2 regions of the Streptomyces sp. NPDC091282 genome follow, and region 2 is predicted to be linked to the other one. Evidence: predicted binding sites of a transcription regulator. Region 2 holds the regulator's gene; the other holds the start of a gene.
What was found. Region 2 encodes HrcA, which represses chaperone genes, less so after heat shock. Its sites were predicted from a motif close to TTNGCACTCNGNNNNNCNGAGTGCNAA; they were not measured.

Region 1 (6,071 bases), on a different contig from region 2:
GACGGCGACCATGTCGTACTCGTCGCGCTCCAGGCTGTCCAGGAGGTCGTCGATGCCCCGGGTCACGGAGCCCTCGCCCGCGAAGGCCTTGATGAAGTCGCCGTCGAGGCCGACCGAGCCGACGGTGATGGTCGGCTTCCCGGTGAGCTTCTTGGTCCAGCCGGCCAGGTTGAGGTCGGAGTCCTCGAACTCGGGGAGCCAGTAGCGCCGGGTGGAGGCGTGGAAGACGTCGACACCGGCCGCGGCGAGCGGGGTGAGGATGGCCTCCAGCTCCTCCGGGGTCTCGGCGAGGCGGGCGTCGTAGTTGTCCGACTTCCACTGCGAGTAGCGGAAGATCACCGGGAACTCCGGGGAGACCGACGCGCGGACGGCGGCCACGATCTCCGCGGCGAACCTGGTGCGGGCGACCGGGTCGCCGCCGTAGGCGTCGGTACGGCGGTTGGTGCCCGCCCACAGGAACTGGTCGAGGAGGTAGCCGTGGGCGCCGTGCAGCTCGACCCCGTCGAAGCCGATGCGCTCGGCGGCGGCCGCGGCCTCGGCGAACGCGCGGATGACGTCGTCCAGGTCCTGCGAGGTCATCGCCTTGCCCTCGCCCTCGGTGCCGTCCAGGCGGATGCCGGAGGGACCGACGGCGGGGGCGTCCGCCACCGGCGGCTGGCCCTGCTTGCGGACCATGCCGATGTGCCACAGCTGCGGCACGATGGTGCCGCCCGCCGCGTGCACGCCCTCGGCGACCTTCGCCCAGCCCGCCAGCTGCTCCTCGCCGTGGAACCGCGGGATGCGGGTGCTCTGCCCGGCGGAGTCGTGGCCGACGTAGGTGCCCTCGGTGACGATCAGGCCGACACCGGCGGCGGCCCGGCGGGAGTAGTACGAGACCACGTCCTCACCGGGCACGCCCCCCGGGCTGAACTGGCGGGTCATCGGCGCCATCACGATCCGGTTGGGGACCGTGAACCCGTTCAGGGCGATCGGACGGGCGAGGATCTCGGCCGCGCGGGAGGCGGAGGGCGTGGTGACGGTCACGTGGGGGGCTCCTCATGAACAGGTCGTTGACCGGACGGTATGTGCACACGCATCGAGTGCACATGCGGTGTCAACGACTCCCGCGGAGCCCTCCATTCCCGTCCCCGCGGGAAAGCCGTGTGACCCAGGTCACCCGGCCGTTCCCGTCCCGGCTAGCCGACCAGCAACTCCCGCTTCAGGTCGCGCAGTTCCCGGCCGTCGACGCCCAGACCCCGCTTCAGGTACGCGCCGAAGGTGCCGTACGTGTCCGCGACCTCGTCGAAGCCGGAGTTCAGGTACTCGGTGCGGACGTCCAGAAGCGGCTTGTAGACCGCGGCCTGGGCCGGGGGCAGCTGGGCCAGGGCCGCCGCGTTGGCGGACGCGCGGTAGGTGTTGCTGGCCAGGTAGTCCGCGGTCACCGTGGCGCGGGGCACGCCGAGCGCGGTGAGCAGCGCGGCGCTGGACCAGCCGGTGCGGTCCTTGCCCGCCGTGCAGTGGTAGAGGACGCCGTACCCGTGGCGGTCGGCGACACCGGCGAGGACGGAGCGGTACGCGGTCCGCGCGGTGGCGCCGCTGACCATGAACTTCTCGCCGTCCACCATCATCTGGACGGCGGCTTCCGGCGTCGTCGGCATGGTGGTGGTCATGTCCGAGCCGGCCAGTACGTCGGCGACGTGGTAGCGCACGCCGGACGGGACGACGTCGGGGGCCGAGGCGCGCTCCGACGCGGTGCGCAGGTCGTAGTCGGCGCGGATGCCGAGGCGCCGGAGCTTGGCGGCGTCGGCGGCGGTGAGGTTGTTCAGGGCGTCGGAGCGGTAGATCTCGCCCATCCTCACCCAGTGGCCGTCGCTGGTGCGGTACCCGCCCGCGTCGCGGAAGTTGGTCGTGCCGTCCAGCTTGATCAGCCGGTCGGCGAGGTGCAGCGAGCCGCCGCGCTCGGGCACGAAGTCGAACCACTGCCGGTCGGCGGCGCGCAGCCCCTTCACAGTCACGTCGCCGGTGGCGCCGCCGCGCGCGACGACGTGCCCGGCGGCGCGGATCGTCACCGAGCGCACCCCGGGGGCCCTCCAGACCAGGTGGTACGAGCCGTCGTCGGCCGCGGTCACGGTGGCGGCGGTGAACGGGATGCGGTGGCCGGAGGAGGCGTGTCCGGCCGGGGCGGCGGAGGCGGCCGGGGCGGTGAGGGAGGCGGAGGCGGCGGTGAGCGCGAGGGCCGCACCGGCGAGGGCGATCTTCTTCATGGAGTGGATGCTGTGCGCACCTACCGAAGAACAGATGAACCCCACACCAACGACACACCCTGACCGGATGGCAGTTTGTGCCACAACGGCAAGCCATGCACGCATGTCCGCGAGCGGCGGAAACACCGGACGCGCGGAGACACCGGGCGCACGGAAACCCTGAGTACGCGGAAACGCCCGAGGGCGGCACCCCCTGCGAACAGGGAGTGCCGCCCTCGGTCAGGACGAGCGATCGACCAGGGTCGATCAGAAGTCCATGTCACCGCCCGGCATGCCGCCCGGAGCGGCCGCGGCGGCCTTCTCCGGCTTGTCGGCGATGACGGCCTCGGTGGTCAGGAACAGCGCGGCGATGGAGGCGGCGTTCTGCAGCGCGGAACGGGTCACCTTCGCCGGGTCGATGATGCCCTCGGCGATCATGTCGACGTACTCGCCGGTCGCGGCGTTCAGGCCGTGGCCGACCTGGAGGTTGCGGACCTTCTCCACGACGACGCCACCCTCGAGACCACCGTTGACGGCGATCTGCTTGAGCGGGGCCTCCAGGGCGAGCTTCACGGCGTTGGCGCCGGTCGCCTCGTCACCGTCGAGCTCCAGCTTCTCGAACACCTGGGAGGCCTGGAGCAGGGCCACGCCACCACCGGCGACGATGCCCTCCTCGACGGCCGCCTTCGCGTTGCGAACGGCGTCCTCGATGCGGTGCTTGCGCTCCTTGAGCTCGACCTCGGTCGCGGCACCGGCCTTGATGACGGCGACGCCACCGGCGAGCTTGGCCAGGCGCTCCTGGAGCTTCTCGCGGTCGTAGTCCGAGTCGGACTGCTCGATCTCGGCGCGGATCTGGTTGACGCGGCCCTGGACCTGCTCGGTGGAGCCGGCGCCGTCGACGATGGTGGTCTCGTCCTTGGTGATGACCACCTTGCGGGCGCGGCCCAGCAGGTCGAGGGTCGTGTTCTCCAGCTTGAGACCGACCTCCTCGGAGATGACCTCGCCGCCGGTGAGGATGGCGATGTCGTTCAGCATCGCCTTGCGGCGGTCGCCGAAGCCCGGGGCCTTGACCGCGACGGACTTGAAGGTGCCGCGGATCTTGTTCACGACCAGGGTCGACAGGGCCTCGCCCTCGACGTCCTCGGCGATGATCAGCAGCGGCTTGCCCGACTGCATGACCTTCTCCAGCAGCGGGAGCAGGTCCTTGACGGAGCCGATCTTCGAGTTGGCGATCAGGATGTACGGGTCGTCGAGGGACGCCTCCATACGCTCCATGTCGGTGGCGAAGTACGCCGAGATGTAGCCCTTGTCGAAGCGCATACCCTCGGTGAGCTCCAGCTCCAGACCGAAGGTCTGGGACTCCTCGACGGTGATGACGCCTTCCTTGCCGACCTTGTCCATGGCCTCGGCGATGAGCTCGCCGATCTGGGTGTCGGCGGCGGAGATGGAGGCCGTGGAGGCGATCTGCTCCTTGGTCTCGACGTCCTTCGCCTGCTCCAGGAGGGCACCGGAGACGGCCTCGACGGCCTTCTCGATACCGCGCTTCAGGGCCATCGGGTTGGCACCGGCGGCGACGTTGCGCAGGCCTTCCTTGACCAGGGCCTGGGCGAGCACGGTCGCGGTGGTCGTACCGTCACCGGCGACGTCGTCCGTCTTCTTGGCGACTTCCTTGACCAGCTCGGCGCCGATCTTCTCGTACGGGTCCTCCAGCTCGATCTCCTTGGCGATGGAGACACCATCGTTGGTGATCGTGGGGGCGCCCCACTTCTTCTCAAGGACGACGTTGCGGCCCTTGGGGCCGAGGGTGACCTTGACGGCGTCGGCGAGCTGGTTCATACCGCGCTCAAGGCCGCGCCGCGCCTCCTCGTCGAACGCGATGATCTTGGCCATGTGAAGTGGTCCCTCCAGGACTGGGGGTGAGTCTTCGGACCGCGCCCGCGCCCGCGACGGACGGCTCGCCGACCCGTGGGTCCTTTGCCCCACCCGGCCTGCGGGCCTCACCGACCCGGTCCATTTTTGTCACTCTCACCTTCAGAGTGCTAACGCCAATGATTAGCACTCGCCCATCGAGAGTGCAAGGCGCCCTCGCGAAGCGGGGGCTCGTTCAGGGGTGGTGGCGGGGTCACGCGCGGGCGCGGGAGCCCCGGCAGGACCGGGGGCGCGGCACCTCGATGTCCGGAGCATGCCAAAGGGCTCGTAACCCATGACTCCCCATGGGATACGAGCCCTCCGACAAGAAAGAAGAACGACGCTGTCAGTCGGCGCGTGCTTCAGCTGGTCGCGAGCCGGACCATGTCCGCCTGCGGCCCCTTCTGGCCCTGCGAGATCTCGAAATCGACCCGCTGACCTTCCTCCAGGGTGCGGTAGCCGTCCATCTGGATCGCGCTGTAGTGGACGAAAACATCCGCACCACCGTCGACCGCGATGAAGCCGTACCCCTTCTCCGCGTTGAACCACTTGACGGTGCCCTGAGCCATGCCTAACTCCCCTATTACTGGCCCTTGCACAGATCCACACTTCGCGGATCCGGGTCAGACCTCACTCCCCAATGGTTGGGGGCGTGCGCCGGAACGCGTCGACCGCGGCTGAATGTATCTGCCCAACTGCCGTCTGCAACAGGTCAATCGGACGAGAATTCTGGACGGGAAGGGTCCGGAATGTAGTGAGAATTCGGCTGAATTCAGGGCAAGTCGGGCCATATAAAAGCCACAAAAGCCGCGTAGAACCCGCACACTTTGGCTACTTCTTGGCAGCCTCGCGGTATCGAATACAGGGCTCCCGACCTGGAGATCGGGATCGCGTTCCCCAACTGTACCGCGCTCAACCACACAGAATTGCCCCCTCCGCTTCTCTCACGGAGGGGGCAATCGGATGAACACTCGGTGATCGGCCTTACCGAAGGTAATGTTCGGTCATTCGATCAGCCTGTCAGCGGGACGGCAGGTCAGCCGCCGGCCACCGCCGGAATGATGGAGACGCCGGCCCCGTCCGGGGTGGCCGTCTCCAGGCCCTGCTCGAACCGCACATCGTCGTCGTTGACGTACACGTTGACGAAACGGCGCAGCTTGCCCTCGTCGTCGAGAACACGGCCGGCGATGCCGGTGTGGTTCTTCTCCAGGTCGGAGATGACCTCGCCGAGGGTGCCGCCTTCGGCACTGACTTCGGCCTGGCCACCGGTGTAGGTGCGCAGAATGGTGGGGATGCGAACGGTGACGCTCACGGGTGAACCTCCGGTTGGGGCGACGCGCTGGAATGTATAAGGCTGACTCAGGCGAGCCCGGCTTCACGGAACGAATCGAGAGTGGGCCGGATGGTCGCCGTCAGCCCGGTCCCCGCCACGGCGTCCAGCGTCTTCAGTCCGTCACCCGTGTTCAGTACGACGACCGACTTCGACGGATCGATCTGCCCATTCTCGATGAGCTTCCTGGTGACGCCGACGGTCACCCCGCCGGCGGTCTCGGCGAAGATTCCCTCGGTCCGCGCGAGCAGCTTGATCGCGTCGACGACCTGCTCGTCGGTGACGTCCTCCACCGCACCGCCGGTGCGGCGCGCGATGTCCAGGACATAGGGCCCGTCGGCCGGATTGCCGATGGCGAGGGACTTGGCGATCGTGTTCGGCTTCTGCGGCCGGACCACGTCGTGGCCCGCCTTGTACGCCACCGACACCGGCGAGCACCCCTCGGCCTGCGCACCGAAGATCTTGTACGGCCGGTCCTCGACCAGCCCGAGCTTGATCAGCTCCTGGAGCCCCTTGTCGATCTTCGTGAGCTGCGAGCCCGAGGCGATCGGCACGACCAGCTGGTCCGGGATCCGCCAGCCGAGCTGCTCGCAGATCTCGTACGCCAGGGT
Region 2 (6,071 bases):
GGCCGCGGCTGGCCCGGGTCTGGCACGGCAGCGAGAACCGCATCGAGGACCTGCGCCGGGCGCTGGAGAAGGACCCGCCGTGCGCGACGGGCGGACTGCGGTCGGGGCCCGAGCCGTATCCCTGGCCCGGCGAGGCGCTCGGCGGCCCGCAGGGCGCGGTCGGCTCGGCGCTCGCCTACCGGCTGATCGCGGGCGGACGTCCGCTCGGCACGCTCGTGATCGGACGCCTGGGCCCGGCCGGTTTCCCGGACGAGATCACCGGCCTGGTCGAGGACTTCGGCCGCCGGGTGGCGCTCGCCATCGGCGCGGCCCGCCAGTACGCCCGGCAGGCCACCATCAGCGCCGTCCTGCAGCGCGGGCTGCTGCCCGGCGCGGTCGCCGAGATCCCGGGCATGCGCAGCGCCCTGGTCTACGAGCCCTGCGACAAGGGCGGCCCCAGCGGTGACTTCTACGACCTCTTCCCGGCCGGCGACGGCCGCTGGTGCTTCGCCGTCGGCGACGTGCAGGGCAAGGGTCCCGAGGCCGCGGTCGTGATCGGTCTGGCGCGGCCCTGGCTGCGGCTGCTCGCCCGCGAGGGCTACCGGGTCGCCGATGTCCTGGACCGGCTCAACCAGCTCCTCCTGGACGACGCCACCGAGGCCGCGGACGCCGCCGCACGCGCGCTGGTCGCGGCCGGCGGCCGCGCGGTGCCGCCGGGCGACGGCCCGCAGACACGTTTCCTCTCCCTCCTGTACGGCGAGCTGACGCCGCTGGAGGGGGGCGGTGTCCGCTGCACCCTGGCCTCGGCCGGGCACCCGCTGCCGCTGCTCCTCGGCCCCGGCGGCGAGGTCCGCACCGCCGCCCGGCCGCAGACCCTGCTCGGCGTCGTGGAGGACGAGACGTACACCAGCGAGACCATCGAGCTGGGGCCCGGCGACAGCCTGCTGTGCGTGACCGACGGGGTCACCGAGCGCCGCTCGGGCTCCCGGCAGTTCGACGACGGCGACGGGCTCGCGCGGGCGCTCGCGGGCTGCACGGGCCTGAGCGCCGAGCTGATCGCCGAGCGCATCAGACGCCTCGTGCACGAGTTCGGCGGCGGGCAGCCGGAGGACGACCTCGCGCTGCTGGTCCTCCAGGCCGAGTGACCGGCGCCGCGGGCGGCGGGCGGCGTCCGGGACGGGCGTCGCGGGGTTCGGGCGGCGTACGGGACAATGGAGGACATGCCTTCCGCACTTCCCGACGGCGAGCCGGTCCCGGACGACGGCGCGCTCCCGGCGCACGCGCTGGCCGGTGCCGCCGACCGCCCGCTCGGCTTCTACCTGCACGTCCCGTACTGCGCGACCCGCTGCGGCTACTGCGACTTCAACACCTACACGGCGACCGAGCTGCGCTCCACCGGCGGTGTCCTCGCCTCCCGCGACAACTACGCCGACACCCTGGCCGACGAGGTCCGGCTGGCCCGCAAGGTCCTCGGCGACGACCCGCGCGAGGTCCGCACGGTGTTCGTGGGCGGGGGCACGCCGACGCTGCTGGCCGCCGGTGACCTGGTGCGGATGCTGGGCGCGATCCGGGACGAGTTCGGACTGGCCGCCGACGCGGAGGTCACGACGGAGGCGAACCCGGAGTCCGTCGACCCCGCCTACCTGGCGGCCCTGCGCGAGGGCGGCTTCAACCGGATCTCCTTCGGCATGCAGAGCGCCCGGCAGCACGTGCTGCGCGTCCTGGACCGCACGCACACCCCCGGGCGCCCCGAGGCGTGCGTGGCCGAGGCCCGCGCGGCCGGTTTCGAGCACGTCAACCTCGACCTGATCTACGGCACGCCGGGCGAGTCCGACGACGACTGGCGGGCCTCGCTGGACGCGGCGGTCGGGGCCGGCCCCGACCACGTGTCCGCGTACGCGCTGATCGTCGAGGAGGGCACCCAGCTGGCCCGCCGGATCCGCCGGGGCGAGGTCCCGATGACCGACGACGACGTGCACGCGGACCGCTACCTGATCGCCGAGGAGATGCTGTCGGCGGCCGGCTTCGACTGGTACGAGGTGTCCAACTGGGCCACCTCCGAGGCCGCCCGGTGCCTGCACAACGAGCTGTACTGGCGGGGCGCCGACTGGTGGGGCGCGGGACCGGGCGCGCACGCGCACGTGGGCGGCGTGCGCTGGTGGAACGTCAAGCATCCCGGCGCGTACGCGGCGGCGCTGGCGGCGGGACGGTCGCCGGGCGCCGGGCGCGAGGTCCTCACCGACGAGGACCGCCGGGTGGAGCGGATCCTGCTGGAGCTGCGGCTGCGCGAGGGAGTGCCGCTGACGCTGCTGAAGGAGCAGGGGCGGACGGCGGCCCGGCGCGCGCTGGCGGACGGGCTGCTGGAGAAGGGCCCGTACGACGGCGGACGGGCCGTGCTGACGCTGCGCGGCCGGCTGCTCGCCGACGCGGTGGTCCGGGACCTCGTGGACTGAGAGGCGGGCGGTCCGGACCCCGAGGGGGAGACCCTAGGGAGCCGTCACGAAGTCGATCAGTTCCTCCACCCGGCCCAGCAGTTCCGGTTCCAGGTCCTTGTAGGAGCCGACGCGGGCCAGGATCGCCTGCCACACCGCGCCCGTGTTGTCCGAGGGCCAGCCGAGCGCCCGGCACACGCCCGTCTTCCAGTCCTGGCCGTGCGGGACCCGCGGCCAGGCGTCGATGCCGACGGCGGCCGGTTTCACCGCCTCCCAGACGTCGATGTACGGGTGGCCGACCACCAGGGCGTGTCCGCTGGTGACCGACTCGGCGATGCGCCACTCCTTGGTGCCGGGCACCAGGTGGTCCACCAGGACCCCGAGGCGGGCGTCGGGGCCCGGCGCGAACTCGGCGACGATCGCCGGCAGGTCGTCCACGCCCCCCAGGTACTCCACGACCACGCCCTCCACGCGCAGGTCGTCGCCCCAGACCTTCTCGACGAGTTCCGCGTCGTGGCGGCCCTCGACGTAGATGCGGCCGGCGCGGGCCACGCGCGCGCGTGCGCCGGGGACGGCGACGGAACCGGAGGCCGTGCGGGAGGGGCGCGCGGGGGCGGCAGCGGCGGGGCGCACGAGGGTGACCACCCGGCCCTCCAGGAGGAAGCCGCGGGGCTCCAGCGGGAAGACGCGGTGTTTGCCGAAGCGGTCCTCCAGCGTCACCGTGCCCGCCTCGCAGCGGATCACCGCGCCGCAGAAGCCGGTGCCGGGTTCCTCGACGACCAGGCCGGGTTCGGCGGCCACCTCCGGGACCGGCTTCGGCTTCTTCCACGGCGGGGTCAGGTCGGCGGAGTACTGGCGCATTCGGATGACGATAGGAGAAGCGGGGGCGGCGTGGTCACGACACGCCGAAGCGGGCGGCGAGCGCGTCGCGCTGGCGTCGTACGAAGGCCGCGTCCACCACCGCTCCGTGACCGGGCACGTACCGGGCGTCCTCGCCGCCCAGGGACAGCAGGCGGTCCAGCGCGACCGGCCAGCGGGACGGCACGGCGTCGGGTCCGGTCTGCGGCTCGCCGGACTCCTCCACCAGGTCGCCGCAGAACACCACCGCGGGGTCGCCGGGGACGAGGACCGCGAGGTCGTGCCGGGTGTGGCCGGGGCCCACGGCGGCCAGCAGGGCCCGGCGGCCGGTGCCGAGGTCCAGGGTCCGTTCGCCGCGCACCGCGCGGCCGGGCTCCGTCAGCGCGGCCACCGCCTCGGCGGCCTCGGCGGCCGGCAGGCCGTTGCGGACCGCGTCCAGGCGGATCTCCTCGCGGCCGTGCCCGAACACGGCCTCTACGCCCGCCGCCGCGTACACGTCGGCGCCCGCGAACGCCGGGGCGCCGAGGACGTGGTCGAAGTGGGGATGGGTGAGCGCGAGATCGGTCACACGGCGTCCGGCCAGCCGCCGCGCCTGCCCGCGCAACCGCGCGCCCTCCGCGAGGCTCGACCCGGCGTCCACCATCAGGGCCCGGCCCGCCCCGAGAACCAGCCCGGCCGTGCAGTCCCAGCCCGGCAGCCGGCACCGGCCGACCCCCTCGGCCAGCCGCTCCCAGCCCAGCTCTTCCCAAGTCACCGTCATACCGGGACGCTAGCTGCAGAACGCAACGGGTCCCGGCCGACCTTGCCCGGTCGGTGCCCGACGGCCGTACACTGGGCCGGGGACGCTGGCACTCGGGATCGCAGAGTGCCAGACGAAAGACCCGAAAGGCCGCGGGGACGACTTTCTGGAGGTGTGGCGCCGCATGCTGAGTGAACGCAGGCTTCAGGTATTGCGCGCCATCGTCCAGGACTACGTCGGTACCGAGGAGCCGGTCGGGTCGAAGGCGCTGACCGAGCGGCACAACCTCGGCGTCTCCCCGGCGACCGTGCGCAACGACATGGCCGCCCTGGAGGACGAGGGGTACATCGCCCAGCCGCACACCAGCGCCGGGCGGATCCCGACCGACAAGGGCTACCGGCTGTTCGTCGACAAGCTCGCCGGTGTCAAGCCGATGACCGCGCCCGAGCGGCGGGCCATCCAGAACTTCCTCGACGGCGCCGTCGACCTCGACGACGTCGTGGCGCGGACGGTGCGGCTGCTGGCGCAGCTGACCCGGCAGGTCGCGGTCGTGCAGTACCCGTCGCTGACGCGGTCCACCGTGCGGCACGTGGAACTGCTGGCGCTCGCGCCGGCCCGGCTGATGCTGGTGCTGATCACCGACACCGGACGGGTCGAACAGCGTATGGTCGACTGTCCGGCGCCCTTCGGGGAGTCCGCGCTGGCGGATCTGCGGGCACGGCTCAACAGCCGGGTCGCGGGCCGCCGGTTCTCGGACGTGCCCCGGCTGGTGGAGGATCTGCCGGAAGCCTTCGAGGCCGAGGACCGCGGTACGGTCTCGGCGGTGCTCTCCACCCTGCTGGAGACGCTCGTCGAGGAGAACGAGGAGCGGCTGATGATCGGCGGTACCGCCAATCTCACCCGCTTCGGACATGACTTTCCCCTCATGATCCGGCCCGTCCTGGAGGCGCTGGAGGAGCACGTCGTGCTCCTCAAGCTCATGGGCGAGGCGGGGGATTCGGGCATGACCGTACGCATCGGTCACGAGAACGCCTACGAGGGACTCAACTCCACGTCCGTGGTGTCGGTCGGCTACGGTTCGGGCGGCGAGGCACTCGCCAAACTCGGCGTGGTCGGACCGACCCGCATGGATTACCCGGGAACGATGGGAGCGGTACGAGCGGTGGCACGGTACGTCGGACAGATCCTGGCGGAGTCGTAAGTGGCCACGGACTACTACGCCGTTCTCGGCGTGCGCCGCGACGCGTCGCAGGAAGAGATCAAGAAGGCCTTCCGTCGGCTCGCGCGCGAGCTGCACCCGGACGTCAACCCGGATCCGAAGACCCAGGAGCGGTTCAAGGAGATCAACGCCGCCTACGAGGTGCTCTCGGACCCGCAGAAGAAGCAGGTCTACGACCTCGGCGGCGATCCGCTCTCGCAGAGCGGCGGCGCGGGCGCGGGCGGCTTCGGGGCCGGCGGCTTCGGGAACTTCTCGGACATCATGGACGCGTTCTTCGGTACGGCGTCGCAGCGCGGTCCGCGCTCGCGCACCCGCCGCGGCCAGGACGCCATGATCCGGATCGAGGTCGAGCTGGACGAGGCGGCCTTCGGCACGACCAAGGACATCCAGGTCGACACGGCCGTCGTCTGCAACACCTGCAACGGCGAGGGCGCGGCGCCGGGCACCTCGGCGCAGACCTGCGACATGTGCCGCGGCCGCGGTGAGGTGTCGCAGGTGACGCGGTCCTTCCTGGGCCAGGTCATGACCTCGCGGCCGTGTCCGCAGTGCCAGGGCTTCGGCACCGTCGTGCCCACGCCGTGCCCCGAGTGCGCCGGCGACGGCCGGGTGCGCTCGCGCCGGACGCTGACCGTGAAGATCCCCGCGGGTGTCGACAACGGCACCCGGATCCAGCTCGCCGGCGAGGGCGAGGTCGGCCCCGGCGGCGGTCCGGCCGGCGACCTGTACGTCGAGATCCACGAGCTGCCGCACTCCACGTTCCAGCGGCGCGGCGACGACCTGCACTGCACGGTGACGATCCCGATGACGGCGGCGTCCCTCGGCACGAAGGTGCCGCTGGAGACGC

Region 1: the regulator HrcA is predicted to act here: its motif matches at 4,275-4,301, upstream of groL (chaperonin GroEL).

The regions. Positions count from the first base shown of each region.
Region 1 covers NZ_JBIVUX010000006.1:46,557-52,627, reverse strand. Annotated here, with positions in the region: gene ACIQOE_RS27370 (NADH:flavin oxidoreductase) at 1-1,023, opposite strand, end outside; gene ACIQOE_RS27365 (tyrosine-protein phosphatase) at 1,176-2,243, opposite strand; gene groL (chaperonin GroEL) at 2,490-4,112, opposite strand; gene ACIQOE_RS27355 (cold-shock protein) at 4,493-4,699, opposite strand; gene ACIQOE_RS27350 (MoaD/ThiS family protein) at 5,167-5,442, opposite strand; gene thrC (threonine synthase) at 5,490-6,071, opposite strand, start outside.
Region 2 covers NZ_JBIVUX010000001.1:920,838-926,908, reverse strand. Annotated here, with positions in the region: gene ACIQOE_RS04225 (SpoIIE family protein phosphatase) at 1-1,124, shown strand, start outside; gene hemW (radical SAM family heme chaperone HemW) at 1,200-2,432, shown strand; gene ACIQOE_RS04215 (DUF3097 domain-containing protein) at 2,466-3,272, opposite strand; gene ACIQOE_RS04210 (MBL fold metallo-hydrolase) at 3,307-4,029, opposite strand; gene hrcA (heat-inducible transcriptional repressor HrcA) at 4,193-5,209, shown strand; gene dnaJ (molecular chaperone DnaJ) at 5,210-6,071, shown strand, end outside.